2 regions of the Streptomyces sp. NPDC051207 genome follow, and region 2 is predicted to be linked to the other one. Evidence: riboswitches for the same ligand, from Rfam matches in the RefSeq annotation. Region 2 holds a riboswitch; the other holds the start of a gene.
What was found. Region 2 has a riboswitch for S-adenosylmethionine ahead of thrC (threonine synthase). Riboswitches for the same ligand answer to the same signal wherever they lie in the genome.
Positions count from the first base shown of each region.

Region 1: another riboswitch for S-adenosylmethionine. It lies ahead of AB0M97_RS15025 (aminotransferase class V-fold PLP-dependent enzyme); the one in region 2 lies ahead of thrC (threonine synthase).

Region 1 is NZ_JBFBAX010000012.1:156,607-170,854, reverse strand. It holds gene AB0M97_RS15060 (rhomboid family intramembrane serine protease) at 28-762, shown strand; gene AB0M97_RS15055 (Lrp/AsnC ligand binding domain-containing protein) at 759-1,040, shown strand; gene AB0M97_RS15050 (small secreted hydrophilic protein) at 1,127-1,444, shown strand; gene AB0M97_RS15045 (ATP-binding protein) at 1,503-2,867, shown strand; gene AB0M97_RS15040 (response regulator transcription factor) at 2,864-3,526, shown strand; gene AB0M97_RS15035 (SLC13 family permease) at 3,661-5,070, shown strand; gene AB0M97_RS15030 (glycerate kinase) at 5,081-6,289, shown strand; gene AB0M97_RS15025 (aminotransferase class V-fold PLP-dependent enzyme) at 6,229-7,611, opposite strand; SAM riboswitch class IV at 7,816-7,932, opposite strand; gene trpD (anthranilate phosphoribosyltransferase) at 8,011-9,075, opposite strand; gene AB0M97_RS15015 (cytochrome bc complex cytochrome b subunit) at 9,199-10,836, opposite strand; gene AB0M97_RS15010 (Rieske 2Fe-2S domain-containing protein) at 10,833-11,891, opposite strand; gene AB0M97_RS15005 (c-type cytochrome) at 11,888-12,697, opposite strand; gene AB0M97_RS15000 (heme-copper oxidase subunit III) at 12,764-13,384, opposite strand; gene AB0M97_RS14995 (hypothetical protein) at 13,529-13,930, shown strand; gene AB0M97_RS14990 (Ig-like domain-containing protein) at 13,969-14,248, opposite strand, start outside.
Region 2 is NZ_JBFBAX010000016.1:104,199-118,446, forward strand. It holds gene AB0M97_RS17790 (carbohydrate-binding protein) at 1-12, shown strand, start outside; gene AB0M97_RS17795 (1-phosphofructokinase family hexose kinase) at 21-950, opposite strand; gene nagA (N-acetylglucosamine-6-phosphate deacetylase) at 1,061-2,296, opposite strand; gene AB0M97_RS17805 (ROK family protein) at 2,296-3,237, opposite strand; gene AB0M97_RS17810 (DUF3263 domain-containing protein) at 3,372-3,617, shown strand; gene otsB (trehalose-phosphatase) at 3,645-4,520, shown strand; gene AB0M97_RS17820 (trehalose-6-phosphate synthase) at 4,706-6,118, opposite strand; gene AB0M97_RS17825 (glucosyl-3-phosphoglycerate synthase) at 6,207-7,151, opposite strand; SAM riboswitch class I at 7,319-7,475, shown strand; gene thrC (threonine synthase) at 7,494-8,777, shown strand; gene AB0M97_RS17835 (MoaD/ThiS family protein) at 8,774-9,052, shown strand; gene AB0M97_RS17840 (cold-shock protein) at 9,467-9,670, shown strand; gene groL (chaperonin GroEL) at 10,060-11,682, shown strand; gene AB0M97_RS17850 (NADH:flavin oxidoreductase) at 11,913-13,058, shown strand; gene AB0M97_RS17855 (hypothetical protein) at 13,071-13,640, opposite strand; gene murQ (N-acetylmuramic acid 6-phosphate etherase) at 13,755-14,248, opposite strand, start outside.

The DNA.
Region 1 (14,248 bases), on a different contig from region 2:
TGAGTCCGGTTACGCCATGCTCTGTTCATGATCGGTATCTGGAGAGCGCCGGCCGGCGGAACGGTCCGGTGCCCGGCGGCGCCGGTGACGTACGGGCTGATCGCGCTGTGCTGTCTGGTCTTCCTACTCGGCCCGGCCTCGGGGCTGAATCCCGGGTACGGCACCGGGGAGGAGCTGGCGGCCGAGCAGCGCGCCTACTTCCGGCGCTGGGGCGTGATCCCGGCGGATCTGTTCGGCGGTTCCCCGGGCGCCGTCCTCACCCCGGCGACGGCGCTGTTCGTCCACGGCAGCTGGGTGCATCTGCTCGGCAACATGCTCTTCCTCTACGTCTTCGGAACGATGACCGAGGAACGCATGGGCCGTGTGCGGTTCACCCTCTTCTACCTCGGCTGCGGCTACCTGGCCCTGCTGGGCTACGCCGCCGCCAACGCGACGTCACCCCAGTCCCTGGTCGGCGCGTCGGGGGCCATCTCGGCGGTCCTCGGCGCCTTTCTCTATCTGTTCCCGCGGGCCCGCGTCACCAGTCTTCTGCCGTTCCTGTTCTTCCTGCCGGTGCGCTTCCCGGCGTGGATCGTGCTGCCCTTCTGGGCGGTCCTGCAGTGGCTGGCGGCGGGCCGGGCCTCCTCCGGTCCCGGCGTTGCGTACCTGGCGCACCTGGTGGGGTTCGGCCTGGGCTTCGTCTGCGCCTGGGTGCGCTTTCGCCGTACGACTAGAGTGAACAGCGCCCCAGCGCCAGCCCCCGAGGGAGAGAACCAGCCGTGATCACCGCGATCGTCCTCATCAAGACCAGCGTGGACCGCATTCCCGAGATCGCGGAGCAGATCGCCTCGCTGGAGAGCGTGAGCGAGGTCTTCTCCGTCACCGGGACGTACGACCTGATCGCGATGGTGCGCGTGAAGCAGCACGAGGACCTCGCGGAGATCATCCCCGGCCGGATCAGCAAGATCCCCGGCGTGGAGGGCACGGACACGCACGTGGCGTTCCGCACCTACTCGCAGCACGACCTGGAGGCGGCGTTCGCCATCGGCCTCGACAGCTGAACGACCCCGCCCGGCTCCCGCCCGGATGAAGACTTCTTCATCCCGGGCTCATCCGGGCCGGGGCCGGGCCCGGGCAGGATCGCCGCATGGTCTTCTCGCACCGGATGGCGGCCCTGACCGCCGTCGTGGCGATCCCGCTCGGCATCGCCGCGACCAGTTTCGTCCTCACCGACGAGCCGAAACCGCCGAAGGTCCCGTCGGGGGTGGAGCTGGACCGCCCCTCCCCCGCGCCGAAGCCCACCCGGCCCGCGCCGGAGCCGAGCGACCAGGTGGTCGTTTCCCGGCCGCCGGTCACCGACAGCCCCGCGAGCGACGACGATGACGACGACACAGGTGGACCCGGCGGCTTCGGACGGGACGACGACGGCGGCGGACCCGACGACGACGGGCGGAGCGACGGCTGACCGCCCGCGGCGGCGGCTCTCCGCCCGGGTACGCATCCTGCTGTGGCTGCTGCTGGTGATGGCGGTCGCCCTCGCCTCGGTGGCCGCGACCACCCGTTCCATCCTGCTGCGGGACGCCGGCCGGCGGGTCGACGGACTGCTCGCGCAGGAGGCCGGCGAGTTCGCCAACTTCGAGGAGCGGGGCGTCGACCCGAGGACCGGCCGTCCGTTCACCGACCCGGCGCGGCTGCTGCACGTCTTCCTGGAACGCCAGTACGCCGACCCGGACGAGGAGCTGATCGGGCTGGTCGGCCGGCCGGGCCGCGGGCCCGCGCAGATCATCCAGCCGCGTGACATCGACGTACCGCTGCCACTGCACCAGGATGCCGGCGCCCGCCGCCGGGTCTTCGACGCGCCTGGCTCCACCGGCACCCTGCACCGCCCCGCGGGTGAGGTCCGCTGGGCCAAGGTCGCCGTCGCCCGGCACGGCGGGAGGCCGGAGGCCGCGTTCGTCGTCGCCTTCCACCCGGGCCGCGAACAGCACCGGGTCGACGAGGTGACCCGCCTGCTGCTCGCCATCTCCGGGGCCGCCCTGCTGCTGACCACCGGCATCGGCTGGGTGGTCGCCGGCCGGATCCTGCGGCCGGTGCGGCTGGTGCGCGCGGCGGCGGCGCAGCTCACCGAGCAGGACCTGACGCGCCGTATCCCGGTGCCCGGCCGGGACGACGTGGCGGCCCTCGCCGAGACGTTCAACGCGATGCTCGACCGGCTGGAGCGGGCCTTCGCCGCGCAGCGCCAGTTCGTGGACGACGCCGGGCACGAGCTGCGCACCCCGATCACGATCGTGCGCGGCCATCTGGAGCTGATGGGCGACGACCCGGCCGAGCGCGAGGAGACGGTGCGGCTGGTCACCGACGAGCTGGACCGGATGAGCCGCATCGTGGAGGACCTGCTGCTGCTCGCCAAGGCCGAACGGCCCGACTTCGTCACCCCGGAGCCGGTCCAGCTCGCCGAACTCACCGCCGACGTCTACGTCAAGGCCCGCACCCTCGGCGAGCGCGACTGGCAGCTCACCGAGGTCGCCGACCGGGAGGCCGAGCTGGACCCGCAGCGGATCACGCAGGCGATGGTGCAGCTCGCGCAGAACGCCGTGCAGCACACCGCGCCCGGCCAGACCATCCGCATCGGCTCCCGCGCGGACGGCACGCGCGTCGAGCTGTACGTCGCCGACTCCGGGCCGGGAGTGCGCCCGCAGGACGCCGAGGTGATCTTCGAGCGGTTCCGGCGCGGCACCGCCCGGCGCGGCGCGCGCTCCTCCGGCGCCGGGCTCGGGCTGTCCATCGTGCGGGCGATCGCCGAGGCGCACGGCGGCCGGATCGGCCTGCGCGAGACCGAGGGCGGCGGCGCCACCTTCGTCCTGACCCTGGAAGAGGCACGCACGTGAACCGCATCCTGATCGTCGAGGACGAGGAGCGCATCGCCTCCTTCGTGCAGAAGGGCCTGCGCTCCAACGGCTTCACGACCAGCGTCGTCGGCGACGGCGACGCGGCCTGCGAGTACGCGCTGACCGGCGGCTTCGACCTGGTCGTGCTGGACATCGGGCTGCCCGGCCGGGACGGCTTCACGGTGCTGCGCGAACTGCGCGAGGCCCGGGTGACGGTCCCGGTGATCGTGCTGACCGCGCGGGACTCGGTGGGGGACACGGTGGCCGGCCTGGAGGGCGGCGCCGACGACTGGATGACCAAGCCGTTCCGCTTCGAGGAACTCCTCGCCCGGGTGCGCCTGCGGCTGCGTACGGCGGCCCGGGCGCCCGAGGTGACGGTGCTGCGCTCGGGCACGCTGAGCCTGGACCTGCGCACCCGGCGGGCCCGCTCCGGGGAACGGACCGTGGACCTGACGGCCCGTGAGTTCGTCCTGCTGGAACTGTTCCTGAGGCACCCGGGGCAGGTACTCTCCCGCGAGCAGATCCTCTCCCACGTGTGGGGCTACGACTTCGACCCGGGCTCCAACATCGTGGACGTGTACGTGCGCGCGCTGCGCAAGAAGCTCGGGGCGCAGCGGGTGGAGACGGTACGGGGGATGGGGTACCGGCTGCCGGGGTGAGCCGGGGCCGGGCGTGGGCCGCCGGGGCGTGGGCTCGCCGAGGGCCGGGGTCCTCGTGAAAGTTCCTTCATGCGCGGCTCATTGAGGGCTCACCGCCGGGGTGGACCGTCAAGGGCGTGACCCCGAACCTCCGGCTGACCGCCGGCCTGTGTGCCGCCCTGTGCGCCGCCCTGTCGGTGTGCGCGCTGCTCGCGGTGCCCGGCACCTTCCCCGGCCTCGGTGCCGAGGCCCGGTTCACGCTCGCCGTGTTCGCGCTGGCGACCTGCGCCTGGATCGCCACGCCGATCGACGACACGTACATCGCGCTGGGCGCCGGGCTCGCGCTGACCGCGACCGGGGTGATCAGCAGCGACACCCTGTTCGGCACCCTCGGCGACGCGACGGTCTGGCTGCTGATCTGCGCCTTCGTGCTGGCCGCCGCGGTGACGCGGACGGGGCTCGCGGGGCGGGCGGCGGCGTTCCTGGTCGGCGGGGCGCGCACCGTGCGGCAGCTGGTGCACCTGACGACGGCCGCGCTGGTCGTCACGGCGTTCGCGGTGCCCGCCACGTCCGGCCGGGCCGCGCTGGCGCTGCCGGTGTTCCTGGCCCTCGCCAAGGCGCTCGGCGACCGGCGGCGACTGATCGTGATGCTGGCGCTGCTGTTCCCGACCGTGATCCTGCTGTCGGCGGTGGCGACCCTGATCGGCGCGGGCGCACATCTGATCACCGTGTCGGTGCTGTGGGAGACGTCCGGAGAGCGGATCGGGTTCACCCAGTGGCTGCTGCTCGGGCTGCCGCTGGCGGTGGCGTCCTCCCATCTGGCCGCCGAGGCCGTGCTGCTGACGACGACCCGGCGCGCGGACCGCGAGGGCCCCGTGCACATCACGGCGCGGGACATCCAGCGGCACAGCGAGCAGCCGGTGACCGGCCCGTGGACGCCGGCCGAGTCGCGCTGCGCGCTGCTGCTGGCGACGGTGGTCGTGCTGTGGTGCAGCGAGCCGCTGCACCGGGTGCCGCCCGCGGTCGTCGCGCTGATCGGCGCCGTCGTCGCGTCCTCGCCCGCGCTCGGCACGGTCCGGCTGAAGGACGCGCTGCGGACGGTGCCGTGGGCGCTGCTGCTGTTCATGGCCGCGACGATGGCGATGGGCATCGCGCTCGCCGACTCCGGGGCCGCGAAGTGGCTGGTCTCGGGGCTGCCCTCGCAGGTCGCGCCCTCGGTGTTCCTGGCGGTCGTGATCGCGGTCAGCACGGCCGCCCACCTGGTGCTCCAGTCCCGGTCGGCCCGCTCGTCGGTGCTGGTGCCGCTGGTCGTCGCGGCGGCCGTGGCCGCCGGGGTCAACCCGGTCGCCGCCGCGCTCGCCTCGACCGCCGCCGCCGGGTTCTGCCACACGCTGCCCGCCTCCGCCAAACCGGTCGCGCTCTTCGCCGAGCTGCCCGGCACCCCCAGCTACACCCCGCGGGACCTGCTGCGGCTGTCGGCCGTGCTGGCCCCGCTGACCGCCGTGCTCGTCCTGCTGTTCGCCGTCGCGGTGTGGCCGCTGCTCGGCGTTCCCCTGACCCGCTGAGGAGAACCCCATGCTCCGTCGCATCGCCGTGGCCCCCACCGGCTTCAAGGAGTCCCTGTCCGCCCAGGCCGCCGCCGACGCCATCGCGGCCGGCGTGCGCCGGGTGCTGCCCGCCGCCGACGTCGACCTCGTCCCGCTGGTGGACGGCGGCGAGGGCACGGCCGCCACGCTGGCCGCCACCACCGGCGGCCGGCTGGTCGCGCTGTCCGCCACCGGCCCGGTCGGGGAGAGCGTCGGCACCCACTTCGCGCTGCTCGGCTCCGGGGACACGGCGGTCGTGGAGATGGCCGCCGTCGCGGGCCTCTCCCTGATCCCGCGATCCCTGCGCGACCCCGGCGCCACCACCACGTACGGCGTCGGCGAGCTGATCCGCGCCGCGCTCGGCACGGGCGCGCGGCGCATCCTGGTCGGCTGCGGCGACTCCGGAACGTCCGACGGCGGCGCGGGCGCGCTCCAGGCGCTCGGCGCCCGGCTGCTGGACGCCGACGGCCGCGAACTGCCGCGCGGAGGGCGGGAGCTGATCCGGCTGCGCCGCGTCGACCCGGCGGGTCTCGACCCCCGGCTCGCGCACGCGGAACTGCTCGTCGCCTGCAACCCGTTCAACGTGCTGTGCGGGCAGCGCGGCGTCGCCCGCGTCTTCGGCCCGCAGAAGGGCGCGACCCCGGCCCAGGTCGAGGACCTGTCGGCGGCCCTGGAGAACTGGGCGTACGTCCTCACCCGCGATCTGCGCGTCACCGGCACCGACCTGCGCACCGGTCCCGGTACCGGCGCCTCGGGCGGGCTCGGCGCCGGGCTCGCCGCGCTCGGCGCCCGCCTGCTGCCCCGCTTCACCGTGCTCCTGGACCACCTGGACCTGGACGCCCGGCTGGCCCGCGCCGATCTGGTCGTCACCGCCGAGGGCGCCCTGGACCGCCAGACGCCGCGCGGCAAGGTCCCGGGTGAGGTGGCCCGGCGCGCCAAGCGGTACGGCCGCCCGGTGCTGGCCCTCGCGGGCACGCTCGGCGAGGGTGCCCACGAGGTGCCGGGCGTGGACGCCTGCCACGGCATCCTGCCCGCGCCGATGGCCCTGGACGAGGCGCTGCTGCGGGCCGCCGAACTGCTCACCGACGCCACCGAGCGGGCCCTGCGGATGATCCTGCTGGGCGCCGGGCTGCCGGGTCACGCGGAGGCGGGCGTCGCCGAGGTGTCGGGGACGCAGCGGCCGTTCTCGGTGCGGTAGCTCCAGCGCGCGCCGTCGCGCACCAGCTCCCGGCAGGCGGTCACGAAGCGGTCCACGTGCGCGTCGGGGGTGCCCGCGCCGAAGCTCACCCGGACGGCGTTGAGGGACGTCTCGCCGGGCGCGGCCTCAGGGGCGCCGCACTCGCCCTGCGCCTGCGGGTCGCTGCCCAGCAGGGTGCGCAGCAGCGGGTGGGCGCAGAACAGGCCGTCGCGGACGCCGATGCCGTACTCGGCGGACAGGGCGGCGGCGAAGTGGGAGCTGTTCCAGCCGTCCACGACGAAGGAGAGGACCCCGACCCGCGGCGCGTCGTCCCCGAACAGCGACAGGAACCGCACCTGGGGGACGTCGGCGAGACCCTCGCGCACCCTGCGGATCAGGTGCTCCTCGCGGGCGACGAGCGTGTCGAACCCGGCCTCGGTGAGGGCCTTGCAGGCGGAGGCGACGGCGTGGGCGCCGATGACGTTGGGCGAGCCGGCCTCGTGCCGGGCGGCGCCGTCGTGCCACTCCACGTCCACTCCCCCGTCCGCGCGGCGGGTGACCTTGCGGCTGGCGCCGCCGCCCGCGAGGTACGGCTCGGCCTCCCGCAGCCAGTCGACGCGCCCGGCCAGCACGCCCGAGCCGAACGGCGCGTACAGCTTGTGCCCCGAGAAGGCGACCCAGTCGACGTCCAGCTCCGTCACGGAGACGGGGTGGTGGGGCGCGAGCTGGGCGGCGTCGAGGACGATCCGGGCGCCGTGCGCGTGGGCGGCGGCGGCCAGCTCCCGCACCGGCCACAGCTCCCCGGTGACGTTGGAGGCGCCGGTGACGCAGACGAGGGCCGGGCCGTGGGGTGCGCGGCCGGCGAGGGCGCGCTCCAGCGTCCGCACCGCCTGCCGGGGGCTGCGCGGGGCGTCGAGGCAGGTGACGCGGGCGCCGCGCCAGGGCAGCAGGGAGGCGTGGTGCTCGGTCTCGAAGACGAAGACCTCGCAGCCGGCCGGGAGCGCGGCGGCGAGCAGGTTGAGGGAGTCGGTGGTGGACCGGGTGAAGACGACCTGGTCGTCGCCTCGGCAGCCGAGGAACTCGGCGACGGTCCGCCGGGCGTTCTCGAACAGGTCGGTGGACAGCTGCGACAGGTACCCGGCGCCCCGGTGCACGCTGCCGTAGTACGGCGCGTAGGCGGCGACGTCGTCCCAGACGCGCTGGAGGGCGGGGGCGCTGGCGGCGTAGTCGAGCGCGGCGTAGGTGACCTCGCCGCCGGTGACGAGGGGCACGGTGACGTCCCGGCCCAGCACGGGCAGCGGGGTGTGCAGGGACTGGTCGGCGGCAGCGGTGGAGACGGACATGGCGAAGCTCCCGTGAAGGCAGGGGGAATCACCGCGCGAGCCGGCAGGACAGAACAGGGCTCGGACGCGGCGCGCGACGAAGCGCGGGGAAAAGGGGGGATGCGGAGGCGGGGCTCTGCGGCCCTAACGCATTCGCTTGCTCACGGGAGACTCCCTCGAACGACCAGGACCCCTGGCCCCGCGCTCCGTCAGAAGCGCGCGAGGGGTCCGCGCTTGCCGCAGACCTTGCTGACTGCGGCCTGGTCTTCACCCGGGGCACCCCGCCACGGACGGAGGGTTGCCGGACAGCCGGCCGGGGCCGCGTGACTGTCGCTCATGACCTGCCCAGAAACGTACGGAAAAGATCGACGTCCCGCAACCCGTGTCCGGATCGCGGGACGTACGGCACGGCGGCCGGGGTCAGGCGTGGCTCGCCGCGACCCAGCGGTCCAGGGCACGCTTGGCCGCGCCGGAGTCGATGGCCTCGGCGGCCCGCGCCATGGCGGCGCGGATCTGCTCGGCCAGCGGCGCGTCACCGGGGTTCAGGGCCACCAGGGCCGCCGCCGAGTTCAGCAGGACGGCGTCCCTCACCGGGCCGGGCTCGCCCTCCAGCAGCCTGCGGGCGACCTCCGCGTTGTAGGAGGCGTCCGCGCCGCGCAGCGCCTCCACGGGGACCAGGTCGAGGCCGACGTCGCGGGGGTCGAAGGTCTCCGCGGACACCTTGCCGTCCCGGACCACCCACACGTGGGACGTGGACGTCGTGGTCAGCTCGTCCAGGCCGTCGTCGCCGCGGAACACCAGCGCGGAGTTGCCGCGCTCGGCGAAGACCCCGGCGATGATCGGCGCCATCCGCGCGTCGGCCACGCCGACCGCCTGGGACGTCACCCGCGCCGGGTTGGTCAGCGGGCCCAGGAAGTTGAACACCGTGCGGATGCCGAGCTGGCCGCGGGCCGCCGCCACGTGACGCAGCGCCGGGTGGAACTTCACCGCGAAGCAGAAGGTGATGCCGGCCTCCTCGGCGACCTCGGCCACCCGCTGCGGCGTCAGCTCCAGGTTCACGCCGAGCTTCTCCAGCACGTCGGAGGCCCCGGAGGCGGAGGACGCGGCGCGGTTGCCGTGCTTGACGACCTTGGCGCCGGTGCCCGCGACGACGATCGCGGACATGGTGGAGATGTTCACCGTCCTGGCCCCGTCGCCGCCGGTGCCGACGATGTCGACCGTGTCGCCGGGCACGTGGATCACGTTGGCGTGCTCGTACATCGTGCGGACCAGGCCGGTGATCTCCTCGACCGTCTCGCCCTTGGCCCGCAGGGCCACCGCGAAGCCGGCGATCTGCGCGTCGGTCGCCTCGCCCCGCATGATCAGGTCCATCGCCCACGCCGTGTCGTCGGCGGTCAGGTCCCGGCGGTCCAGCAGGCCGTTCAGCAGGGCGGGCCAGGCGCGGCCCGCCGCGGTGTCGCCTCCAGCGGGGGTCACAGCGCTCATCAGCCGCTCCTGGGTCGTAGCCACGTTCAGACTGGTGCCCACCCTATCCAGCCCCGGGCACGGCGAAGGGCCCCGTCCGTACAGCGGGACGGGGCCCTTCGCGTGGCGTGGCGAACGCAGCGATCAGTGGTGGCCGTGGCCGCTCGTGATCTCCTTGTACTCCTCGACGGTCGGCTTCGGGACCTGGGAGCCGGAGCCGAAGTACGCCTTGCTCAGCCTGGCGCGCAGCTTCTCGGGGCCCTTCACCTTCCGCTCGACGCCGTTCGCGTCGACCGTCGGGCCGATCTCGACCGGCTTGTACTGCTCGTGAGCGGTGAGGGTGTAGAGCTGCTCCTGGCTGAGCGGCTCGTGCACCTCGACGAACTCACCGTGCGGCAGGCGCTTGATGATGCCCGACTCGCGGCCGTGCAGCACCTTGTCGTGGTCCCGGCGCTGGAGGCCGAGGCAGATCCGCTTGGTGACGACGAACGCGATGACCGGACCGGCGAAGAAGCCGATGCGGACGAACCAGGTGACCGCGTTGATCGACATGTGGAAGTGCGTCGCGATGATGTCGTTGCCGCCGCCGATCAGCATGATCATGTAGGCGGTGAGCCAGGCGACACCGAACGCGGTCCGGGTCGGGGCGTTGCGCGGGCGGTCCAGGATGTGGTGCTCGCGCTTGTCCCCGGTGATCCAGGACTCGATGAACGGGTAGAGGGCGAGCACACCGAGGAACAGGCCGAAGACCACCAGCGGGACGAACACGCCCAGGACGAGCGTGTGGCCCAAGAAGTTGATCTCCCAGCCGGGCATGGCGCGGACCAGGCCCTCGGCGAAGCCCATGTACCAGTCGGGCTGGGCGCCCGTGGACACGTAGTCGGGGCGGTACGGGCCGAGCACCCAGATCGGGTTGACGGACGCGATGCCGGCGAGCACGGTGATGACGCCGAAGACCAGGAAGAAGAAGCCTCCGGCCTTCGCCGTGTAGACCGGCAGCAGCGGCATGCCGACGACGTTCTTGTTGGTCCGTCCGGGGCCCGCGTACTGCGTGTGCTTGTGGTAGAAGACCAGGATCAGGTGGGCGGTCACCAGGCCGAGCATGATCCCCGGCAGCAGCAGGATGTGGATCGAGTAGAACCGCGCGACGAAGTCGCCGCCCGGGAACTCCCCGCCGAACAGGAACATCGAGATGTACGTGCCCACGATCGGCACCGACAGGATGGCGCCCTGCGTGAAGCGGACACCGGTGCCGGAGAGCAGGTCGTCCGGGAGCGAGTAGCCGGTGAACCCGGTGAACATGCCCAGGACGAACAGCAGGAAGCCGAACAGCCAGTTGACCTCGCGCGGCTTGCGGAACGCGCCCGTGAAGAACACGCGCATCATGTGCACGAACATGCCGGCGAGGAAGATGATCGCCGCCCAGTGGTGGATCTGCCGGATGAGCAGACCACCGCGCACGTCGAAGCTGATGTCCAGCGTGGAGGCGTACGCCTCGCTCATCAGCACGCCCTGCAGCGGGACGTAGCTGCCGTGGTACTCCACCTCGTTCATCGACGGGTGGAAGAACAGCGTCAGGTACACACCCGTGAGGATGATGATGATGAAGGTGTAGAGGCAGATCTCACCCAGCATGAAGGACCAGTGGTCCGGGAAGATCTTGCGCATGTTGGCCTTGGCCAGGCCGTAGATCCCGAGCCTGCCGTCGGCCCAGTCGGCGACGCGCTGGCCGGCCGGGGCCTTCCCGCGTGTGCGGGGCTCTGTACTGCTGGTGGTACTCATCCGCGCTCCCAGAAGGCAGGACCGACGGGCTCCTCGAAGTCGCTGAGCGCTTCGAGGTAACCCTCCTCGTTCACGCCGATGCGCAGCTGCGGCAGGGCGTGACCGGCGGGGCCGAAGATCACCCGGGCGCCGTCGGAGAGGTCGAAGGTGGACTGGTGGCAGGGGCAGAGCACGTGGTGCGTCTGCTGCTCGTACAGGGAGATCGGACAGCCCACGTGGGTGCAGATCTTCGAGTACGCGACGATGCCCTCGTGCGACCACTCGAGCTCGCGCTTGTCCTTGATGTCGTCCGGCTGGATGCGGACGATCATCAGGGCGGCCTTGGCGATCTCCGTCTGGAAGTGGTGGTCGTGCTCCTCCAGGCCCTCGGGCTTGGCGAAGGTGAGGGAGCCGACCGTGACGTCCGACGGACGCAGCGGCTCGTTCGTGTTCATGTTGACGAGCAGCTTGCCCTTGGACCACATGGTGTGACGCAGCTTGTCGCCGGGCAGCGGACCGAGGTCGCGCAGCAGGACGAGGCTGGTCAGCGGGACCAGGGTGAGCGCGCCGAGCATGGTGTTGCGCAGCAGCTTGCGGCGGCCGAGGCCGGACTCCTTGACGCCCTGGCGCCAGTCGTCGTGGATCTGCGTGCGCAGTTCGGGGGACGCCTCGATGGGGTGGCGCTCGTCGGCCATCTCCACGTCGGTCATCAGGGTGCGGGCCCAGTGGACCGCGCCGGCGCCGATGCAGAACAGGGCCAGGCCCAGGGTCACACCGAGCGCGAAGTTCAGTGCGCTGATGTGGCCGATCGGGAAGATGTAGACCGACCGGTCGATGGGGATGGACACGAACGCGGCGATGAAGCCGATGGTCGCCAGCATCGACACCGTGAACAGCAGGGCGACCGTCCGCTCGGACCGCTTGGCGGCCCGCTCGTCGATGTCCTGGATCCGGGGCTCGTGGGGCGGCAGGCCCGGGTCGGCGAACGGGTCCTTGTCGTCCGCCACGTCCACCGCGCCGTGCGTGGTGTCCTGCTCAGCCGGCAGGTTCTCTTGGGGAAAGTGTTGGCTACTCATGACTTCTTGGCCTTTGCGGTCCGAGCGGCGATCCAGACGGCGACGGCGATCAGGCCGCCCAGACCGAAGATCCAGCCGAACAGACCCTCACTGACCGGACCGAGTCCGCCCAGTTCCCAGCCGCCCGGGCTCACAGTGTCGTCGCTGTTGACCGCGTCGAGGTACGCGATGATGTCCTTCTTGTTCTTCTCCGACAGCGTGGTGTCGGGGAAGGACGGCATGTTCTGCGGGCCCGTCTGCATGGCCTCGTAGATGTGCTTCGGTTCGACGCCCTCCAGGGTAGGCGCGAACTTGCCGTGTGTCAGCGCACCGCCCTTGCCGGTGAAGTTGTGGCACTGCGCGCAGTTGTTGCGGAACAGGTCGCCACCCTTGGCGACGTCCGCACCCTCCACGCTGTACTGCTCCTCGGTCGGGACGGACGGACCGGCACCCAGGGAGGCGATGTACGCCGCCAGCTGGTCGATCTCGGCCTGCGAGTAGATGACCTTCTTGCGCGGCACCTGGGCGCCGGGCTGCTGCGCCGGCATACGGCCGGTACCGACCTGGAAGTCGACGGCCGCGGCGCCCACGCCGACCAGGCTGGGGCCGTCGCTGGTGCCCTGACCGCCGGTGCCGTGGCAGCTGGCGCAGCCCACCGAGTAGAGCTTCTTGCCCTCCTCGATGGTGAGGGACTGGGCGGTTTCGTCGGCCTTCGCCTTGTCCGCGGGCGCGAACACGGCGTACAGCCCCCCGGTGCATGCCAGCGCGAGGAGTAGGACGACGAGTGCCGCCAGCGGGTGGCGTCGTCGTGCGGAGAGCTTTTTCACGGATTACCCCGGTGTCAGGATCTTCTGCGTCGATGCTTCTGGAGATGTGCTCGGGAGCGGGCCCGGCTACTTGATCATGTAGATCGTGGCGAAGAGGCCGATCCAGACGACATCGACGAAGTGCCAGTAGTAGGACACGACGATGGCGGCGGTCGCCTGCTCGTGGGTGAATCTGCTGGCCGCGTAGGTACGGCCCAGGACCAGCAGGAAGGCGATGAGGCCGCCCGTCACGTGCAGACCGTGGAAGCCGGTCGTCAGGTAGAACACGGAGCCGTAGGGATCGGAGGAGAGCGAGAGACCCGCCTCCTTGACCAGCTCGGTGTACTCGAAGACCTGGCCTCCGATGAAGATCGCACCCATCACGAAGGTGACGATGAACCACATCCGGAGCTTCTTCACGTCACCGCGCTCGGCTGCGAACACGCCGAGCTGGCAGGTCAGGGAGGAGAGCACCAGGATCGTGGTGTTGGTCGCCGAGAACGGGAAGTTGAGATGGTCCGCCATCTCCTTCCAGTGGTCGGGCCCTGTCACCGATCGCAGGGTGAAGTACATCGCGAAGAGGGCCGCGAAGAACATCAGCTCGGAACTCAACCAGATGATGGTTCCGACGCTGACGAGGTTCGGCCGGTTGACCGACGGGTGCGCGTGCCCGGTTTCTACTGTCGTTGCTGTCGCCACGACCGACATTATGTCGGTCGCTTATCCCGCCCTCACTCCGGGGGGTCCCGTTCGGAGTGTCTGGGACGGCCGTACCGCTGTTGACGTGGTGTTCGCAGGGGTAGCATCCGCCTCACGGGCCTGTCCTTACGACGCTGACGTCACGGAGGAACAATGCAGCCGACCGCCACGGTGCTGGTCTACAGCGACGACGCCAACACCCGGGAGCAAGTGCGGCTGGCCACCGGCCGACGGCCCGCTCCCGATGCCCCGCTGGTCGAGTTCCTGGAATGCGCGACACCCGCGGCCGTCCTCAAGGAGCTGGACAAGGGCGGCATCGACGCCTGCGTACTGGACGGCGAGGCGGTGCCCATGGGGGGCATGGGGATGTGCCGGCAGATCAAGGACGAGGTCTTCGACTGCCCGCCGGTGCTGCTGCTGATCGGACGGCCGCAGGACGCCTGGCTGGCGACGTGGAGCCGGGCCGACGCCGCGGTGGCCCTGCCGGTGGAGCCCGTGGAGTTCGCGAACGCCCTGGCCGCCCTGCTGCGCCGCAAGGCGTCCCTGACCGCCTAGCGGCGCGGCGGCTCTGTCGCCGCGGGGGCGACGGCGGCTCACGTCGCCGTGGGGGCGAGGCGTGCGGTCTGCTGGGCGCCCGCCGCCTGGGACGGGCCCGCGGTCAGGGCGCTGCCCTCGCGCCACTTCCGCCAGGGGACGTTCCAGTCGCCGAAGCCGTTGCCGAACGCCTCCATCGTGTCGCCGTCCGAGTTGACGACCTTGACGATGTCGCCCTCGCGGACGTTGTCGAAGAACCACTTGGCGTTGCCGGTGCTCATGCCGGTGCAGCCGTGGCTGACGTTGGCCGAGCCCTGGGACCCCACGGACCAGGGCGCG
Region 2 (14,248 bases):
CCGAACGCGTAGGCCGCGGTTCAGGCCGCGCTCGCCTCCGCCGTCACCGCCACGCGGGACAGCAGGTGCTCGTACGTCCGGCGGTCGAACTCGCCCGCTGCCGGTGCCGCAACCGTCGCCGCCGACAGGGCCACCGCGCGGGTCAGCCGGTCCGGCCAGGACAGGCCGTCAGCGAGGCCCGACAGCAGGCCCGCGCAGGCCGAGTCGCCGGCGCCCGTCGGATTGCCGCGGACCGGGGCGGGCGGGGCCGCGCGCCAGCGGCCCTCGGGGGTGAGCGCGAGCAGGCCCGCCGCGCCCAGTGACGCCACCACCGTGCGCGCACCCCGGCGCCGGACGTCCTGCGTGGCCCGCAGCGGCTCGTGGGAACCGGTCAGCTCGGCCAGCTCCTCCGCGTTCGGCTTGACGATGTCCGGGCGGGCCGCCACGCCCCGGCGCAGCGGCTCCCCGCTGGTGTCCAGCAGGACCGGGACGCCCGCCGCCCTGGCCGTCCGCACCAGACCGGCGTACGCGCCCACCGGGACGCCCGGCGGCAGGCTGCCGCACAGGGCCACCGCCGACGCGGACCCGAGGAGCCGCTCGTACGCGTGCAGGAAGTTGGACCACTCGGCGGGGGAGACGGGCGGGCCCGGCTCGTTGAGCTGGGTCGTGTCGCCCGTCGTGTCGTCCACCACGGCGACCGTGCGCCGGGTCGGCCCGGCGACCGGCACCAGCTCGTCCGCCACGCCCGCCGCCCGGGCCAGCAGGTCGCGCACCGCGCACCCGGTGGCGCCGCCCGCGAACCCGGTGACGGTCACCCGGTGGCCGAGGGCCGCGAGGACCCGGGCCACGTTCACCCCCTTGCCGCCGGGGCGTTCGGTGACGTCCGTGACCCGGTGGGAGGCGTGCGGCGTGAGGGCCGGGACCCGGTAGGTGATGTCGAGAGCGGTGTTCAGCGTGACCGTGAGGATCACCTGGGCCGACCTCCCCCGCGTGCGTGCAGTGCCGTTTCCGAGGCCACGATCATGCCAAAGACCCGGCTGTCCTCCCAGCCCGCGTCCCGGCGGCCACCCCCCGGGACGGATCAGGCCGGCCGGGGATCGACCACCCATGCGCCCCGGCGCATCACGCCCTTCACGTCGAAGGCCTCGTCCAGCAGCACCAGGTCGGCGTCCTTGCCGGGTTCCAGGGAGCCGATCCGGTCGGCGAGGCCGAGCAGGCGGGCCGGGGTCGCCGAGAGCGCGGCGACCGCCTGCTCCACCGGCAGCCCGTCCACCGTCACCGCCCGCTTGAACGCGCGGTCCAGCGTCAGCGTCGAGCCCGCGATGGAGCCGCCCTCCACCAGGCGTGCCACGCCGTCGGCCACCTCGACCTCCAGCGGGCCGAGCATGTAGCGGCCGTCGCCGAAGCCCGCCGCGTCCATCGCGTCGGTGATGAACGCGACCCGGTCCGCTCCCGCGTGACGGAACGCCAGCTGGAGCGCCGCCGGGTGCAGATGCGTGCCGTCGTTGATCAGCTCGACCGTGACCCGCTCGTCCTCCAGCAGGGCGGCGATCGGGCCGGGGGCGCGGTGCCCGAGCGCCGGCATCGCGTTGAACAGGTGCGTGGCGACCGTCGCGCCCGCGTCGATGGCCTCGGCGGTCTGCTCGTACGTCGCGTCCGTGTGGCCGACCGCCGCGATCACGCCGTGCTCGGCGAGCAGCCGTACGGAGTCGACGCCGCCCGGCAGTTCGGTGGCGAGGGTGACCATGCGGGCCTGGCCGCGCGCCGCGTCGAGCAGCTTGCGCACCTCGGCCGGGTCCGGGTCGCGCAGCAGGTCCTCGGCGTGGGCGCCCTTGCGGCACGGCGAGATGAACGGGCCCTCGAAGTGGATGCCGGCGATGTCGCCCTGCTCGGCCAGCTCCGACAGCAGGCCCGCGCGGTGCGCGAGGAAGTCCATGTCCCCGGTGACGGTGGAGGCGACCAGGGTGGTGGTGCCGTGCAGCCGGTGGGTGCGGATGCCCCGCAGGACCTCCTCGACCGTCCCGGAGGTGAAGGACGCGCCGCCGCCGCCGTGGTTGTGCAGGTCCACGAAGCCGGGCACCAGCCAGTGGCCGGTGACGTCGACGACCCGGGCGTGTTCCGGTGCCGCGGCGGCGATGCGGGTGCCGTCCACGACGACCCGGCCGTCCTCCACCGTTCCGGTGGGCAGCACCACGCGGGCGCCCGCGAGGACCGTGGGGGCCCCGGCCGTCGCGGGCCGCGGGTGGTCGGTGGCAGGGTGCGCGTCGCGGCGGTGCCGCGCGTCGGCGCTGTCCCGCGTCCCTGGGGCGTTGGCCATCAGCCGCTTACCTCCGTACGGTCGGTGTGGTCAAGGAGATCCCAGGCCAGGAGCCCGGCACCGAGGCATCCCGCCGTGTCGCCCAGCGCCGCGGGGACGAGGGACGGCAGCTTCTGGAAGGTGAGGCGACGCCGGACGGCGTCCCGCAGGGGCGAGAACAAGGTTTCCCCCGCCTCGGCCAGGCCGCCACCGATGATCAGCGTGCGCGGGTCCAGCAGGGTGAGCGCCGTGACCAGGCCGTCGGCGAGCGCGTCCACCGCCTCCTGCCAGACCCGCACCGCGCGCGCATCGCCCGCCTCGACGGCCTTGGCGCAGTCCGCGGCGTCCGCGTCCGGGTCCCCGCACACCCGCGCCCACGCCTCGCTGACCGCCGCCGCCGACGCGAACCGCTCCAGGCAGCCGCGCTGACCGCACGGGCAGGGCAGCCCGCCGGGCCGTACGACGACGTGGCCGATCTCGCCCGCGAAGCCGTGCGCGCCCGCCTCCACCCGGCCGTCGATGCCGATGGCGCCCGCGATGCCGGTGCCCAGCGCCACGAACAGGAACCGGTCGGCGCCGCGGCCCGCTCCGACCCGGCCCTCGGCGAGGCCGCCGGTGCGCACGTCGTGCCCGAGGGCGACGGGCGTGCCCAGCCGCTCGGCGAGCAGGGCCCGCAGTGGTACGTCGCGCCAGCCGAGGTTGGCCGCGTACACGGCGACGCCGGACGCCGCGTCCACGATGCCGGGGACGGCGACGCCGGCCGCGGAGGCGGGCCCGCCCAGGTGCGTCACGCCGTACGCGTGCAGGTCGGCCGCGAAGCCGAGGATGTCCTCGACCACCGCGTCCGGTCCGCGCTCGCGGCCCGTCGCCCGGCGGGCCCGGTGCAGCAGCTCGCCGTCCGCCCCGACCAGGGCGGCCTTCATCCCGGTGCCGCCCACGTCGAGGGCGATGACATGTCTCACGGGGACAGTGTGGCCCGATTACCCTCAAGAGGTCTAGTCCACTTGCGTGGCGGAGGCCTTATGGCCGATTTGCCCGTACGGGGGGCGGGTGCCGGGTGGGGGTGCTGTCGGTGCCGGGCGTTAGCGTGGGCGGCATGGGTGCGGGTGACGGTCCGGTGGGGCTGGGGACGCGGGAACGGGACATCCTCGCGCTGGAGCGCCGGGGGTTCCCCGGACCCGGCGCGAAGGAGCGGGCCATACGGGAGGAGCTGGGGCTGGCGCCCGTCCGGTACTACCAGCTCCTCAACGCCCTCCTCGACGACCCCCGCGCGCTCGCCCTCGACCCCGTGACCGTGAACCGGCTGAGACGGGTGCGGGACGCCCGGCGCGCCGAGCGGTGACCGGACCCGCCTGGATAGGGTCGCCGTATGGGCAGCTATACGGACTCCACGGAAACCGACCCCGCACGGCCCCTGCCGACGCCTGCCACCGCGGCCGGGCGCAGCGGCCTCGACGCGATTCTCGCGCGGCCCGGCAAGGCCGTCGTCGCGCTCGACTTCGACGGGACGCTCGCGCCGATCGTCGCCGACCCCGAGCAGGCCCGCCCGCATCCCGACGCGGTACGGACCCTGGCCGCGCTCGCGCCGAAGGTGGCCTCCGTCGCGGTGATCACCGGGCGGCCCGCGGAGGTCGCGGTGCGCTACGGCGGGTTCGCGGGCGTCGCCGGGCTGGAACACCTCGTCGTGCTCGGGCACTACGGCGCCGAGCGCTGGGAAGCCGCGAGCGGTCAGGTCGTCGCGCCCGCGCCGCATCCCGGGGTCGCGGGTGCGCTGGGGGAGTTGCCGGGGCTGCTGACGGGGTCCGGGGTGGCCGCGGTGGCTGCCGGTGCGTGGGTCGAGGAGAAGGGGCGGGCGGTGGCCGTGCACACGCGGCGGGCCGCCGATCCGCAGGCGGCGTTCGAGGTGCTGCGGGAGCCGTTGACGGACCTGGCGGCCCGGCACGGGCTGATCGTGGAACCGGGCCGTCTGGTGCTGGAGCTGCGGCCGCCGGGGATGGACAAGGGTGTGGCGCTGAGCGAGTACGTGCGGTCGGTCGGCGCGGAGTCGGTGCTGTACGGGGGCGACGACCTGGGGGACCTGCCGGCGTTCGCGGCCGTGGACCGGCTGCGGGAGGAGGGGGTCGGGGGGCTGCTGGTGTGCAGCGGCAGCGACGAGGTGCCGGAGCTCCGGCAGCGGGCGGACGTGGTGGTGGACGGGCCGGAGGGCGTGGTGCGGCTGCTGGCGGCGCTTGCGGGTCGCCTCTGACGCGGGGTGGCGCCGGGCGGGTCGCGCGGGGCGCGATGTGCGGGTCGCCGACTGCGGGCAGTCGCGCCGCTGGGGCGACGGGGGTCCCCCGGGCTCGGACGAAGTCGAGAGTCCGGGGGAGGGCGGGCGCGGGCGGCAACCCGTCAGCGCCGGGCCGCGCCCCCCGCCCCCGGCCGCAGCCGCGTTCAGCCCCGCAACGCCTCCACCTGCTCCAGGAACCACCGCGCCGGCGGCAACGCCGTCGCCGCCGCCGACAACCGCTTCGCCCGCTCCGCCCGCTCCCCGGCCGGCATCGTCAGCGCCTCGTGCAGCGCCCCGGCCGTGCCGACCACGTCGTACGGGTTCACCTCGATCGCGTCCTCGCCCAGCTCCTCGTACGCCCCCGCCTCCCGCGACAGCACCAGCGCGCAGCCGGCGTCGGACAGCAGCGGGATCTCCTTGGCGACGAGGTTCATGCCGTCCCGGATGGGGTTGACCAGGGCCACGTCGGCCAGTCGGTAGGCCGCCAGCGAGCGGGCGAAGTCGTCCTTCACGTGCAGCACGACCGGCCTCCAGCCGGGCGTGCCGAACGTCGAGTCGATCTCGTCCGCCACCCGCCGCACCTCGGCCGTGTACTCCCGGTACACCGCGAGGTCCTGCCGCGACGGGTAGGCGAAGGCGACGTGCACCACCCGCTCCCGCCACTCCGGGTGGTCCGCCAGCAGCCGGCGGTAGGCCAGCAGGCCCCGGACGATGTTCTTCGACAGTTCCGTGCGGTCCACGCGGACGATGGTGCGGCGCGGCGTGCCGTCGGGTGCCGTGCCGATCTCCTCGCGCAGGCTCCTGATGCGCTCCTCGACGTCCGCCTCCTGCGACCGCTCGCGCAGGAAGTCCGCGTCGACGCCGAGGCCGTGCACGCCGACCCGGGTGTCCCCGAGCCCGCCCGCGAACTGCTCGCAGCACGCCGTGAACGCGTCCGCCCAGCGCCGGGTGAGGAAGCCGAGGCGGTCGGCGCCCAGCATGCCGCGCAGGACCTGGGCGGCGATGTCGTCCGGCAGCAGCCGGAAGTACTCCGGCGGTGCCCACGGCGTGTGCGAGAAGTGACCGATGCGCAGGTCCGGGCGCAGCTCGCGCAGCATGCCCGGGACCAGGGTCAGGTGGTAGTCCTGCACGAGCACCGACGCGCCGTGGGCCGCCTCCTGTGCGAGTGCCTCGGCGAAGGCGCGGTTGTATGTCTCGTACGACGTCCACTGGCGGCGGAACTCCGCGTCGAAGACCGGTTCCAGCGGGGTCTGGTAGAGCATGTGGTGCACGAACCACAGCACGGAGTTGGCGATGCCGTTGTACGCGTCGGTGTGCACGTCGGCCGCGATGTCCAGCATCCGCACCCCGGGCTCGCCGGCCCCGCGCCGCACCGCCTCGCGGTCGCCGTCGGACAGGGCCGAGCACACCCACAGCGCGTCGGCGTCGGAGCCGATCGCGGAGAGGCCGGAGACCAGCCCGCCGCCGCCGCGTTTCGCGTGCAGCGAGCCGTCCTCGCCGACCGTGTACGAGACCGGGCCGCGATTGGACGCGACCAGCACTTGGGCACCCTGAGCTGCAGCCTGCGTTGAAGCCATAAGCCTCAACCTAGCCCAGCCGGTAAACGCTCAAACGTACGGTTCCGCGGCGTGGCCCGGTCGTATACGGCGGGCCGCCTCCCGGGCGTCACGCGACCTTCCGCTCGGCGTACTCCGCGATCTCCGCCATCGGCGGGCGCTCCTCCGTGTCGACCGAGAAGGTCCGCGGCTCGAAGCCGTCCTCGCCGCGTTCGAACTGGGTGAGGGCGGGCCGGATCAGGTGGCCGCGGGCCAGCCGGAGCTGGGCGGTGCGGTAGATCGCGGCGGACATGCGGCCCAGCGCCTGGCCGTCCTGGTGGCGGTGCCTGCGCACGCCGACGTCGACCTGGGCCAGCGCGTCGAGGCCCACCAGGTGCAGGGCGTCGACCAGCATGCCCAGCTCCACGCCGTAGCCGACGGGGAACGGCAGCTGCTCCAGGAGCGTGCGGCGGGCCGCGTACTCGCCGCCGAGGGGCTGCACGAAGCCCGCGAGCTGCGGCCAGTGCATGTTCAGCAGGGGGCGGGCCATCAGCTCGGTGACCCGGCCGCCCTGGCCGGCCGCCGAGCCGAGCGGGCGGTCGTACATCGCCTTGACCAGGTGTACGTCCGGGTCGGTGAGCAGCGGGCCGACGATGCCCGAGACGAAGCCGGAGGAGAACTCCCTCAGGTCGGCGTCCACGAAGCACACGATGTCCCCGCGCGTGACCAGCAGCGAGCGCCACAGCACCTCGCCCTTGCCGGGGACGGCCGGGATGCGGGGCAGGATCGCGTCGCGGTGCACCACGGTGGCGCCCGCGGCGGCCGCCACCTCGGAGGTGCGGTCGGTGGAGCCCGAGTCGACGACGACCACCTCGTCCACCAGCGGCACCTCCCGCATCAGGTCGCGGCGGACGACAGCGACGATGTCGCCGACCGTCTCCTCCTCGTTCAGCGCGGGCAGCACGACGCTGACCGTCTGCCCCGTGGCGCGCTTCGCGGCCAGGAGCTGGTGGAGGGGACGATCGGTCGCGGACCAGGAGCGTGCAGTCAGCCAGCGCTCGACTTCTTCCAGCACGGTCGGTGGCTCCTCTGCGTTCTCTCGGCGAGCCGGTGTGATTCATCTCGCGGTTCGGACGACTATCTCAACTGTCCTGGCCGTCGGTTACAGTCTTGAACAACGCGGATGACCATCGCATGTCGGGGGTCACGACCCCGCCGTCCGCGTGATCAACAACCACATACAGCTCATCCAGAGGGGCAGAGGGAAACGGCCCGATGAAGCCCCGGCAACCCTCCAGCCGGTCTCGTAGATCATTCTTGATCGCTCTCCGCGAGGCTCCCGGCTAGGGAAGGTGCCAAATCCGTCTCACGGCGAGATGCGTCGTGAGGAAGATGAGGAGAAAGGGCCTCGCCTCACATGGCTGTGCAGACTGTTGCAAGCACCACGAACTCCGTCGACCTGGGCCCCGCCGCGGCGCTTTCCTGCCGGGAGTGCGGCCACCGCGTGCCGCTCGGCCCGGTCTTCGCGTGCGAGGAGTGTTTCGGCCCGCTGGAGATCGCCTACGACTTCTCGGCGTACGACACCGAGGAACTCCGCGCGCGCATCACGGCGGGCCCCGCGAACATCTGGCGCTACGCGCCGCTGCTGCCCGTCCCGGCCGACGTGGCGGACAAGCCGAACATCAACCCCGGCTGGACCAAGCTCGTCAAGGCCGACAACCTCGCCCGCGAGCTGGGTGTCGACGCGGGCAGGCTGTTCGTCAAGGACGACTCCGGCAACCCGACGCACTCCTTCAAGGACCGGGTCGTCGCGCAGGCCCTGGAGGCCGCCCGTGCCTTCGGCTTCACGACGCTGAGCTGCTCCTCCACCGGCAACCTGGCCGGTGCCGTCGGCGCCGCCGCCGCCCGCGCGGGCTTCCGGTCCTGCGTGTTCATCCCGCACGACCTGGAGCAGGGCAAGATCGTGATGGCCGCGGTGTACGGCGGCGAGCTCGTCGGCATCGAGGGCAACTACGACGACGTGAACCGCTTCTGCTCCGAGCTGATCGGCGACCCGGCCGGCGAGGGCTGGGGCTTCGTCAACGTCAACCTGCGCCCTTACTACGCGGAGGGGTCCAAGACCCTCGCGTACGAGATCTGCGAGCAGCTGGGCTGGCGGCTGCCCGACCAGCTCGTCGTGCCCATCGCCTCCGGGTCCCAGCTCACGAAGATCGACAAGGGGCTCAAGGAGCTGATCGAGCTCGGGCTCGTCGCGGACAGGCCGTACAAGATCTTCGGGGCGCAGGCCGAGGGCTGCTCGCCGGTGTCCGCCGCCTTCAAGGCGGGCCACGACGTCGTCCGGCCGCAGAAGCCGAACACCATCGCCAAGTCCCTGGCCATCGGCAACCCGGCCGACGGGCCGTACGTCCTGGACATCGCGCGGCGGACCGGTGGGGCCGTGGAGGACGTCACCGACGAGCAGGTGGTGGACGCGATCAAGCTGCTCGCGCGGACCGAGGGCATCTTCGCGGAGACCGCCGGCGGGGTGACCGTGGGTGTCACCCGCAAGCTGATCGAGAACGGCGTCCTGGACCCGACGCTGACGACCGTCGTGCTGAACACCGGCGACGGCCTCAAGACCCTCGACGCGGTGGCCGGCACCGGCCTCACCGCCACCATCCGCCCGAACCTGGACTCCTTCCGAGAGGCTGGCCTCGCATGAGCGTGACCGTTCGCATCCCCACCATCCTGCGCACCTACACCGGCGGGCAGGCCGAGGTCGCCGCCGAGGGCGCCACCCTCGGCGAGGTCATCGCCGACCTGGAGAAGAACCACACCGGCATCGCCGCCCGCGTCCTGGACGACCAGGGCAGGCTGCGCCGCTTCGTGAACGTCTACGTCAACGACGACGACGTCCGCTTCGAGCAGGGCCTGGACACCGCGACGCCCGAGGGCGCCGGCGTCTCCATCATCCCGGCGGTCGCCGGCGGCTGCTGAGCCCCCGATCACCCACCGTTCGCCGGGTTGCCCCCTCCGTGAGAGAAACGGAGGGGGCAATTCTGCAGGGTTGAGCACGGTAGAGTTGGGGAACCGGGCTTGATCCACATGCCAAGCGCATATGAACTCCGGTTCCGCTTGCGATGAGAAGTAGCCAAAGTGTGTGGCTCTTTTGCGACATTGGTTCCTTTTGTGGAGCCCGACTTGCCCTGAACTCGGGCGAATTCTCACTACATTCCGGACCGCGCGCGTCCAGATTTCTCGTCCGATTGACCTGTTGCAGACGGCAGTTGGACAGATACATTCGGCCGCGGTCGACGCGTTCCGGCGCACGCCCCCACCGTGGGGGGTGAGGTCTGACCCGGGTCCGCGAAGTGTGGATCTGTGCAAGGGCCAGTAATAGGGGAGTTAGGCATGGCTCAGGGCACCGTCAAGTGGTTCAACGCGGAGAAGGGGTACGGCTTCATCGCGGTCGACGGTGGTGCGGATGTTTTCGTCCACTACAGCGCGATCCAGATGGACGGGTACCGCACCCTGGAAGAGGGCCAGCGGGTCGAGTTCGAGATCTCGCAGGGCCAGAAGGGCCCACAGGCCGACATGGTCCGCGTCACTGCCTGAAAAGCGCGCGGCTGCCGCAGACCGGTTCTTCAGGCGAAGGGTCCGTACCTCCGGGTACGGGCCCTTCGTCGTGCCCGGACGGCGCCCGGGGCGTGCCGCGGTCGCGCCCGGAGCGCGCCGGGCCGGACCCGGAGCGTGCCGGGAACCCGTGCGAGCGCTGTTCGCGCGCGGCTGAGCGCCCCCCTGGATACCGGGCGGGCGCTTGCACTCGGCAGGGGCGAGTGCTAATCATTGGCGTTAGCACTCTGAAGGTGAGAGTGACAACGTAAGGACCGGGTCGGTGAGGCCACGGGCAAGGTGGAGCAAGGAACCACCGGCCGGGGGCCGTCCGTCGCGGGCGCGGGCGCGGTCCGAAGTAATCACCCCCAGTCCTGGAGGGACCACTTCACATGGCCAAGATCATCGCGTTCGACGAGGAGGCGCGGCGCGGCCTCGAGCGCGGCATGAACCAGCTCGCGGACGCCGTCAAGGTGACGCTCGGCCCCAAGGGCCGCAACGTCGTCCTCGAGAAGAAGTGGGGCGCCCCCACGATCACCAACGATGGTGTCTCCATCGCCAAGGAGATCGAACTCGAGGACCCGTACGAGAAGATCGGCGCCGAGCTGGTCAAGGAAGTCGCCAAGAAGACGGACGACGTCGCCGGTGACGGTACGACCACGGCGACCGTTCTCGCCCAGGCCCTGGTGCGCGAGGGTCTGCGCAACGTGGCCGCCGGCGCCAACCCGATGGCCCTGAAGCGCGGTATCGAGAAGGCCGTCGAGGCCGTCTCCGCCGCCCTGCTGGAGCAGGCGAAGGACGTCGAGACCAAGGAGCAGATCGCCTCCACGGCCTCCATCTCCGCCGCCGACACCCAGATCGGCGAGCTCATCGCCGAGGCCATGGACAAGGTCGGCAAGGAAGGCGTCATCACCGTCGAGGAGTCCCAGACCTTCGGTCTGGAGCTGGAGCTCACCGAGGGTATGCGCTTCGACAAGGGCTACATCTCGGCGTACTTCGCCACCGACATGGAGCGCATGGAGGCCGTCCTCGACGAGCCGTACATCCTGATCGCGAACTCCAAGATCTCCAGCGTCAAGGACCTGCTCCCGCTCCTGGAGAAGGTCATGCAGTCGGGCAAGCCGCTGCTGATCATCGCCGAGGACGTCGAGGGCGAGGCCCTGTCGACCCTGGTCGTCAACAAGATCCGCGGCACCTTCAAGTCCGTCGCCGTCAAGGCCCCGGGCTTCGGCGACCGCCGCAAGGCCATGCTCGGCGACATCGCGATCCTCACGGGCGGCGAGGTCATCTCCGAGGAGGTCGGCCTCAAGCTGGAGAACGCGACGCTGGACCTGCTGGGCAAGGCCCGCAAGGTCGTGATCACCAAGGACGAGACCACCATCGTCGACGGTTCCGGCTCGGCCGACCAGGTCCAGGGCCGCGTGAACCAGATCCGCGCCGAGATCGAGAACAGCGACTCGGACTACGACCGCGAGAAGCTGCAGGAGCGCCTGGCGAAGCTCGCCGGCGGCGTGGCCGTCATCAAGGCCGGTGCCGCCACCGAGGTGGAGCTGAAGGAGCGCAAGCACCGCATCGAGGACGCCGTGCGCAACGCCAAGGCGGCCGTCGAGGAGGGCATCGTCGCCGGTGGTGGCGTGGCCCTGCTGCAGGCCTCCCAGGTCTTCGAGAAGCTGGAGCTGGAGGGTGACGAGGCGACCGGTGCCCAGGCCGTCAAGCTGGCCCTGGAAGCCCCGCTGAAGCAGATCGCCGTCAACGCCGGCCTCGAGGGCGGCGTCGTGGTGGAGAAGGTGCGCAACCTGACCCCGGGCCACGGCCTGAACGCCGCGACCGGCGAGTACGTCGACCTGGTCAAGGAAGGCATCATCGACCCGGCCAAGGTGACGCGCTCCGCGCTGCAGAACGCCGCGTCGATCGCCGCGCTGTTCCTCACCACCGAGGCCGTCATCGCCGACAAGCCGGAGAAGGCCGCCGCGCCCGCCGGTGGCGGCATGCCGGGCGGTGACATGGACTTCTGATCCTCCCGAGGATCGGACCGTCCGTCAGTACGGAGGACCGGGGGCGGCATTCCCTGCACGGCAGGGGGTGCCGCCCTCGGGCGTGTCCGGTATCACATCGGGGCGCGGCGGGACGCCGGAATGCCGTGCGCGGCGCGGCCGTTGAGGGCTGGTGAGCGCTTTAATGCACGCGCACATACCAGTTGGTCGGAAGTCTGCCTTCCGTCTGCCGTCGACGCCGAGGAGTCCTCATGGCCGCCCCCGCCCCCGAGACCGCCGTCCAGACCGCCGCCTCCCGAGCTGCGGAGATCCTCTCCCGCCCGGTCGGCATCAACGGCCTGACCGTCCCCAACCGCGTCGCCATGGCGCCCATGACCCGCATGTTCTCCCCGGGCGGCATCCCCGGCGAGGACGTCGCCTCGTACTACGCCCGCCGCGCCGCCGCCGGTGTCGGCCTGATCATCACCGAGGGAACCTACGTCGGCCACGAGTCGGCCGGGCAGAGCGACCGCGTGCCGCGCTTCCACGGCGAGGAGCAGCTCGCGGGCTGGGCGAAGGTCGCCGAGGCGGTGCACGAGGCGGGCGGCACCATCGTGCCGCAGCTGTGGCACGTCGGCATGGTCCGCACGCAGGGCGAGCCACCCTTCCCGGACGCCCCCGCCGTCGGCCCGTCCGGGCTGCGCATCGGCGCGGACGAGCCCACCGGCAGGGCGATGACGCGGGCCGACCTGGACGCCGTGATCGGCGCGTTCGCCGAGGCCGCTGCCGCCGCCGAGCGCATCGGCTTCGACGGCGTGGAGCTGCACGGCGCTCACGGTTACCTCATCGACCAGTTCCTGTGGGCGGGCACCAACCGCCGCACCGACGCCTACGGCGGCGACCCGGTGTCCCGCACGAGATTCGCCGCGGAGATCGTGGCCGCCGTCCGCGAGGCCGTCTCGCCCGGCTTCCCGGTCGTCTTCCGCTACTCGCAGTGGAAGCAGGAGGCCTACGACGCCCGTCTCGCCGAGACACCCGAGGAGCTGGAGGCGATCCTCGCGCCGCTCGCCGCGGCCGGCGTCGACGCCTTCCACGCGTCCACCCGCCGTTACTGGGAGCCGGAGTTCGAGGGCTCGGACCTCAACCTGGCCGGCTGGACGAAGAAGCTCACCGGCCGGACGTCCATCACGGTCGGCTCGGTCGGCCTGACCGGCGACGTCGTCAGGTCCTTCCAGGGCGAGGGCTCGGACGTCGGCGACATCGACGGCCTCCTCGACCGGCTGGAGCGAGACGAGTTCGACCTGGTGGCCGTCGGCCGAGCCCTGCTCCAGGACCCGCTGTGGGTCCGCAAGGTCCTCGACGGGCGCCTGGACGAGCTGGCGCCGTACGATCCGGCGGCGCTGAAGACGCTCAGCTGAGCCCGGCGGGGGCTACAGGTTCCCCATCGGCTCGATGTCGGCCCGTACCGGTGTGCCCCACACGCGCAGCACCTCGTAGTCGGTGAACTCGTGCACGAGCCGGTACGCGGTCGCCGACCGGGGCGCGCGCACCTGGGCGGCGATGTACGCCTCGGCCTCGCGCCGGTCCCGGCGGGGCGTGCCGCACAGCTGCCACTCGCGCCCGTTCCACAGCTCCGGCAGCCAGCGCTGCTGGGGCTGCGGCCGGTCCCCGCGCACGCCGTACCGGGACGGCGCGGGCTCCGCGGGCCTGACCCGCGGGGCGCCGCCGCCGTACTCGGCGCGGCGGGCGGCCCTGCGCCGCGTCTCGCACAGCAGGCACAGGTCGGGGGCGGCCGTGTCGACGGGCCCGTTCGGGTGCTCGGGGCAGCGGGTGGTGGGCGCGCCGCCCGTGACGCTCTCCTCCAGCAGGTCCAGCGCCCGCCGCAGGTCGGCCTTGACCTCGTGCAGCTTGGCGTCGGGCGTGTCGGCGGTCAGCGCCTCCCCGTGCTCCCCGAGCAGACGGAGGGCGCGGCCTAGGGCGGTGAGCTGGGCGTGGTTCATGGCGGGTCGGTTACGTCCTCGGGCTGACGGTAAACTGCGGCATGCGCGCGGTGGCGCGCGGGACACCAGCCTCCGCGCATCGGGCGCGTTTGTCGATCCGGTGCCGGTGCGCCGTCAGCGGCCCGCGCGCGCCAGCGCCCTTCGCAGGTGCCCGTCCGACTCCGCGAGGAGGCGGGCCGCGGCCGCCGCGTCGACCCCGGCGAGGATGGTCAGGATCGCGTCCTTCACCTCGCCGTCGGTGGCCGTGAGGGCCGCCTCGATCTCGTCGTCCGAGGCGCCCGTCGCCAGCGCGACGATACGGCGGGAGCGGGCCCGCAGCTTCTCGTTGGAGGCGCGGACGTCGACCATCAGGTTCCCGTACGTCTTGCCCAGCCGGATCATCGTGATGGTCGAGATCATGTTGAGGACCAGCTTCTGTGCCGTGCCGGCCTTGAGACGGGTGGAGCCGGTGATCAGCTCGGGTCCGACGACGATCTCGATGCCGTGCTCGGCGGCGGCGGCCAGCGCGCTGTCCGGGTTGCAGGCCAGGCCGACGGTCAGGGCGCCCAGCGCGCGGGCGTGCTCGACGGCGCCGACCGCGTACGGGGTGCGGCCGGAGGCGGAGATGC